Regions from separate parts of the Enterobacter sp. N5-15 genome, predicted to be linked through region 2. Evidence: predicted binding sites of a transcription regulator. Region 2 holds the regulator's gene; each other region holds the start of a gene.

Region 1 (2,267 bases), 1.2 Mb from region 2:
TCCTCATTCGCTATATGGCGCTGCTTTTCGTGCCTATCGGCGTCGGGGTTATGCAGTATTTTGATTTGCTCAAAGCCCAGTTCGGCCCGATTGTGGTCTCCTGCGCGGTAAGTACGCTGGTGGTTTTCCTGGTGGTGAGCTGGAGTTCGCATCTGGTGCACGGTGAACGTAACGTGGTTGGGGAGAAAACAAAAAAATGATGGCCAATATCTGGTGGTCGCTGCCGTTAACCCTGGCGGTATTCTTCGCCGCGCGCAAGCTTGCCGCTCGTTTCAAAATGCCGTTGCTGAACCCGCTGCTGGTGGCAATGGTCGTGATCATTCCGCTCCTGCTGCTCACCGGCATTCCTTACGAACGTTATTTTGCCGGCAGCAAAATTTTAAACGACCTGCTGCAGCCCGCCGTTGTGGCGCTCGCCTTTCCTTTATATGAGCAGCTCCACCAGATCCGCGCCCGCTGGAAATCCATCATTACCATCTGTTTTGTGGGCAGCCTGGTGGCGATGATCACCGGCACGTCGGTGGCGCTGTTGATGGGGGCCTCCCCGCAGATTGCCGCCTCTATTCTGCCTAAATCGGTGACCACGCCTATCGCGATGGCAGTGGGTGGCAGCCTCGGCGGGATCCCGGCCATTAGCGCGATGTGCGTCATTTTCGTCGGTATACTAGGCGCGGTGTTTGGTCACACCCTGCTGAACGGCATGCGTATTCATACTAAAGCGGCACGGGGACTGTCGATGGGGACCGCCTCCCACGCCCTGGGCACTGCACGCTGTGCGGAGCTGGATTATCAGGAAGGGGCGTTTAGCTCGCTGGCGCTGGTGATCTGCGGGATTATCACCTCCCTGCTGGCCCCGTTCATTTTCCCGCTGATTCTGGCGGTGATGGGCTAAAATTTGCGATGCGTCGCGCAAATTTCATTTTGATTTCATAAGTTGCATACATAATGAGAAGTGGATCACATATAAAGCCCTGACGGCTCCGTAAACTACCGATCCATTAACCTTTATGAGGCAAACGCCATGCACCCACGTTTTCAAGCTGCTTTCGCCCAGCTTGCAGAGAATTTGCAGTCAGCCCTGGCTCCCGTTCTGGCAGATGCACACTTCCCCGCCCTGCTGACCGCGGAGCAGGTCACGATGCTGAAACAGGCAACGGGACTGGACGAAGACGCGCTGGCTTTCGCACTGCTTCCCCTGGCCGCCGCCTGCGCGCGGGCCGATCTCTCCCACTTTAACGTCGGAGCCATTGCGCGCGGCGTCAGCGGCACCTGGTACTTCGGCGGCAACATGGAGTTCCTGGGCGCGACCATGCAGCAGACCGTTCACGCCGAGCAGAGCGCCATCAGCCACGCCTGGCTGCGCGGTGAAAAAGCCCTGAGCGCCATTACCGTTAACTACACCCCCTGCGGCCACTGCCGTCAGTTTATGAACGAGCTGAACAGCGGGCTGCAGCTGCGCATCAACCTGCCGGGCCGCGCGCCGCACACGCTGGGGGATTATCTGCCTGACGCGTTTGGCCCGAAAGATCTGGAGATCAAAACGCTGCTGATGGACGATCAGGACCACGGTTACGCCCCGTCCGGCGATGACCTGAACCAGGCGGCCATTTGCGCGGCCAACAAGAGCCACACGCCGTACAGCAAGTCCCCGAGCGGCGTGGCGCTGCAGTGCCGTGATGGCCGGATCTTTAGCGGCAGCTATGCGGAAAACGCCGCGTTTAACCCAACCCTGCCACCGCTGCAGGGCGCGCTTAACCTGCTGAGCCTGAACGGCTATGACTATCCGGACATTCAGCGCGCCGTTCTGGCTGAGATTGCCGATGCGCCACTGATCCAGTGGGATGCCACCGCCGCAACGCTCAAAGCGTTAGGCTGTACGACAATTGACCGCGTACTGCTTGCCTGAACCTTCCGGCGGGCAGAAATGCCCGCCAGTTTGCTGAAAAACCCCTCAGTTGAGTCGCTGTTTCTTGCGCTAACCAGGCGGGTAAAGTAGCCTGAGTTAAATTTCATCCACGAACGAGCCATCTCCATGTTAAAGCGCGTTTTTTACAGCCTGTCTGTCCTGGTCGGCATACTGCTGTTGATCGTGCTGGGTCTCGACCGCTGGATGAGCTGGAAAACCGCCCCCTACATCTTTGATGACCTGCAGGACCTGCCCTATCGTCAGGTTGGCGTGGTCCTCGGCACCGCCAAGTATTACCGCACCGGCGTCATTAACCAGTATTACCGTTACCGCATTCAGGGCGCGCTGAACGCCTACAACA
Region 2 (2,267 bases):
TCAGATCCACCACCTTCTGCTGGCGCGTCAGCAGCGGCGGTAAGGACTTTTCCGGATCGGTATGCTGGGTGAGCAGGGTGTATTTGGCTTCGCAGTAATCCGCAAGCTGCACATAGAGCAGGCTCAGGGATTCACGCAGCGGCTGTTCGCGCCACAGCCAGAACCAGAACCAGTTAAACAGCCCGTACCACAATGTCCCCAGGGCGTAGATCAGCAGCGGCTCCCACACCGGCATATTCCCGGCGAGGCTCAGCGTGAAAATGGCCGCAATCAGCGAGGCGGGAAGCAGGCGGGCGTGCAGCGAACTGATTTCCGCCGTGACGCCGAGGGTCATCGCCAGCACGGTCAGGATCAGCGGCAGCGGGATATCACGAGCCAGTAACAGCTGTACGGCGAGGCTACAGCCCGCAAACAGGCAGCCGCCGATAATCAGGCGTTTGAAAAAGCGCTTATGCGGCGTGTCCAGACCGGCAATGTTGCAGCAGGCGGGCACGAGGGAAAACAGCAGGCCTTGCTGAAGATGTCCGAGGATCAGACCTATGGCCACAGGAAGACACAACACCAGCGTTTGTCGCAGTGCGTAGTTAACTTCCGGGTGATAGATCAGCCTGCGCCACATGGGGAGTAGAGACAAAAACGGCGTGACACCTTGCGATGGCACGCCGTTTAAGCGGAATTAACGCGTTCCGTAGACCACGATGGTTTTACCGTGGGCGGAGATCAGGTTTTGATCTTCCAGCATTTTCAGGATACGGCCCACTGTTTCACGGGAGCAACCGACGATCTGACCAATTTCCTGACGGGTAATTTTAATTTGCATGCCGTCCGGGTGGGTCATAGCGTCTGGCTGTTTCGCCAGGTTCAGCAGGGTTTGTGCGATACGGCCGGTAACGTCCAGGAAGGCGAGGTTACCCACTTTTTCTGACGTGACCTGCAGACGGCGCGCCATCTGGGAAGAAAGACGCATCAGGATGTCAGGGTTAACCTGAATCAGCTGACGGAACTTCTTGTAAGAAATTTCAGCCACTTCACATGCTGTCTTTGCACGAACCCAGGCGCTACGTTCCTGGCCCTCTTCAAACAGGCCCAGTTCACCGATGAAATCGCCCTGGTTCAGATAAGAAAGGATCATCTCTTTCCCTTCTTCATCTTTGATCAGCACTGCCACCGAGCCTTTAACGATGTAATACAACGTTTCCGCTTTTTCACCCTGGTGAATCAGCGTGCTCTTTGATGGGTACTTATGAATGTGGCAATGAGACAAGAACCATTCGAGAGTCGGGTCTGTTTGCGGTTTGCCAAGCACCATGCGCTGTTATCCTCTGTTATAAGCTGTCACCAGAGTCATCAGATGCATCCGGACTCTGGGGTTGCAATCGAATTCTTACCCATACCCTGGGAAGTCGGCTACCGTAACGTTTCGCAGCCAGTAAAGTTTGATGTCCTCTGCATACATGTGTAACGTCAATGTATTACTGTAGCATCCAGAGTGTTTTAGCATAGCTTTCGCCGCGTGTCTCCTGGTGTCTCGCTTCAGCATGATGCAGGTCGCCTTCCATTGCGAGAAATGTAACGCACGCGTAATCTGTCACCAAAAATGCAACGTTGGAGTTTAAGAATATGCAAGCGCGCGTGAAATGGGTTGAAGGTTTAACGTTCCTGGGCGAGTCCGCGTCAGGACACCAGATTTTGATGGACGGTAACTCCGGCGATAAAGCGCCAAGCCCAATGGAAATGGTGCTGATGGCGGCAGGTGGATGCAGCGCAATTGACGTGGTGTCGATTCTGCAAAAAGGTCGTCATGACGTCACGGATTGTGAAGTCAAACTCACGTCAGAACGTCGCGAAGAGGCGCCACGCCTGTTCACCCATATTAACCTGCACTTTGTGGTCACCGGTAAAGAGCTGAAAGACGCGGCGGTCTCGCGTGCGGTGGACCTGTCTGCGGAGAAGTACTGCTCTGTGGCGTTAATGCTGGAGAAAGCGGTAAAAATCACGCATTCGTATGAAGTGATCGAGGCCTAATTATTTGGGCATCGTGCGTGTTGATGCCCTCACCCTAACCCTCTCCCACAGGGAGAGGGAACATGTTCACGCGATCTGCTTCCCTTCCATCAGTCGCTCCACCAGCGGCGTCATGATGAGCTCCATCGCCAGCCCCATTTTTCCGCCCGGCACCACTAACGTATTCATGTGCGAAATAAACGAACCCTGCAGCATGGCCAGCAGCCAGGGGTAATCAATGCCGTCGAGGTTGCGGAAATGGA
Region 3 (2,267 bases), 2.1 Mb from region 2:
GGTCGAGATTTCCCCAATGTGCGCCACTACCGGGGCGCGCCCGGCAACCGTTTCCACACAGGTGCGGGTAACGGCGATTTTTTCTTCTTCGTTCAGCACGAAGAACTCACCGTTTGTGCCGCCGCAGAAGATGCCGTTACCAGCATTAAGTTGACGATCGATCTGTTGTTTAAGGCCCGGTAGGTTCAGCGCGCCTTCCGTGTCAAAGGGGGTCACGATGGCCGTCAGTACGCCCCTGATGTTGTTATACATGATTCACTCCCTGGCTATTCATGTTGGGAAACAGTGTCCGGTAAATCGCCTGCACCTCGTCGTGGTTGACCTGACAAGGGGCGTTGTTCATTAGTCGCTTAACGTTAAGGGCCGCATCGCTCAGGGAGGGGATGTCGTCGCGCGGTACGCCCAGCGCCTCCAGGTTGTCCGGCAGGTTGAGCCTGCGAACCAGCGCGGCAAAGTACTCCACCAGCGCGTGGGATTTCTCTTCGTCTGACAGCGCCGTATCCGCACCGGGCACCAAATCCCATACCTGCGCAAATTTCGTCACGCAGTGGGGGCGAACCGCTCGCATGCAGGGTGCCAGAAGAATGGCGTTAGCGACGCCGTGCGGCAGGTGATATTTACCGCCGAGCGGATAGGAAAGAGCGTGAACCAGGTGGGTGCCTGCATGCGCAATAGCAACCCCGCCGTAGTAAGACGCCCACAGCATCTCCAGCTTCGCCAGCAGATTTCCCGGTTCGGCGCAGGCCGTTTCAATGTTGTTCAGCAGCTTAGCCAGTCCCGTCAGCGCGGCGTTATCGCTGACCGGGTTGGCAACCGTTGAGGTGAAACACTCAATCAGATGACACAACGCGTCAATCCCGGTAGATGAGGCAATATGCGCGGGCATGCTGGTGGTCAGCTCTGGCAGCAGGGCGACGTAATCGGGCAGCAGTACGGGGGAGATAATGCCCACTTTCGTGTTTTGCTCCGGAATCGCAAGAATGGCATTCGGCGTCGCTTCCGAGCCGGTTCCGGCAGTGGCCGGGATCAGCAGAGAGGGGATGCGCGCCTCAGGTTTTATGCCCGCCAGAAGGTTATCCAGCCCCGGCGACAGCGGATGACACAGCACTGAGAGCAGTTTGGCCACATCCAGTACGCTACCGCCGCCGATCCCCACGATAAGCCCAAACGTCCCGCTTAACCCCGCGAGCAGCTGGCTGACATCGTGGTGGGAGGGTTCAGGCGGCACGCTGTCAATAATCGTGACGCGGCGGTTGTCCTCTTCGAGGAGCGCGCGGATCTGCTTTGCTGCCTCCAGACGCGCAATGTTGCCGTCCGTCACCAGCAGCAGCTGCGTTTTATCAGTGAGTAACGGCCTGATGGCGGCGATGGCATTCGCGCCGCTAATAATGGTGCTGTTGATCGTAACCACGCTTTTCTCCTGTCTTTGTGTCCATGATTGATTTCGCTCAAATAAGACGCTTCATGGTCATCGTGTGGCTAAATTTATAATTTATTCGCAAACTGATTAACTTGATCTTGCTCACATATAATCAATCATGATTGAATATAATCATTAACAGAAAAGGCGAACCCGGAGTGGGGATGAAAGTGAACAATCTGTACAGAGAGGTTGTGGTCGTCGCAGATGACTTTACCGGTGCTAACGATGCCGGCGTCAGCCTGGCGCTGTGCGGCAAAAAAGTCAGCGTGGCGTTTCATACACCTTTTACCCAGACGACCGATGCGCTGATCGTCAATACCGATTCCCGGGCGCTGTCGGCATGGGAGGCGGCCGAAAAGGTGGCCGCACTCGGGGCGGATATCGCGGATGCCCGCTGGCTTATCAAAAAAATGGATTCGACGCTGCGCGGCAACGCGGGGGCCGAGTCACAGTCCCTGAAGATATTGAGCGGCAAGCGCCAGGTGATTGTTGCCCCGGCATACCCCGCGGCAGGGCGGATCACGCGGAACGGCAGGTGTCTGGTAAACGGTATTCCGGTGGACGAAACCGAATTTGCCAGCGATCCCAAAACGCCCGTTCCGTCTGCCGTGATTGCTGACCTTTTTCGCGACGTGAGCGGTAAAAACGTGACCGTGGAGACGCTGGCAGCCGAACTGGCGCAGGGAACGGAGTGGATCTTCGTTGATGCGCAGACCGACGAGGAGCTGGATGCCATTATCGCCGCAGCAATGACCTGCGCGCAGATGCCGCTGCTGGTGGGTTCTGCCGGGCTATGCGATGCGCTGGCCCGTCATCTGGCCCCGGCGCGACGCAAGCAGCTGTT

Evidence for each region. The regulator CRP, encoded in region 2, controls carbon source genes, mostly activating them, when cyclic AMP is high. The targets are predictions, from matches to a motif close to ATGTGANNNNNNTCACAT.
Region 1: a site for CRP is predicted at 946-963, ahead of cdd (cytidine deaminase). Genes of this name have one in related genera too.
Region 3: a site for CRP is predicted at 1,511-1,528, ahead of AC2TE5_RS11360 (iron-containing alcohol dehydrogenase). Genes of this name have one in related genera too.

Annotation. Positions count from the first base shown of each region.
Region 1 is NZ_CM170150.1:3,196,317-3,198,583, forward strand. Features, by position in the region: gene AC2TE5_RS15170 (CidA/LrgA family protein) at 1-200, shown strand, start outside; gene AC2TE5_RS15175 (CidB/LrgB family autolysis modulator) at 197-892, shown strand; gene cdd (cytidine deaminase) at 1,022-1,906, shown strand; gene sanA (outer membrane permeability protein SanA) at 2,033-2,267, shown strand, end outside.
Region 2 is NZ_CM170150.1:4,446,029-4,448,295, reverse strand. Features, by position in the region: gene AC2TE5_RS21135 (YccS/YhfK family putative transporter) at 1-619, opposite strand, end outside; gene crp (cAMP-activated global transcriptional regulator CRP) at 677-1,309, opposite strand; gene AC2TE5_RS21125 (OsmC family protein) at 1,621-2,025, shown strand; gene AC2TE5_RS21120 (phosphoribulokinase) at 2,092-2,267, opposite strand, start outside.
Region 3 is NZ_CM170150.1:2,383,222-2,385,488, forward strand. Features, by position in the region: gene AC2TE5_RS11355 (dihydrodipicolinate synthase family protein) at 1-252, opposite strand, end outside; gene AC2TE5_RS11360 (iron-containing alcohol dehydrogenase) at 245-1,411, opposite strand; gene dtnK (D-threonate kinase) at 1,585-2,267, shown strand, end outside.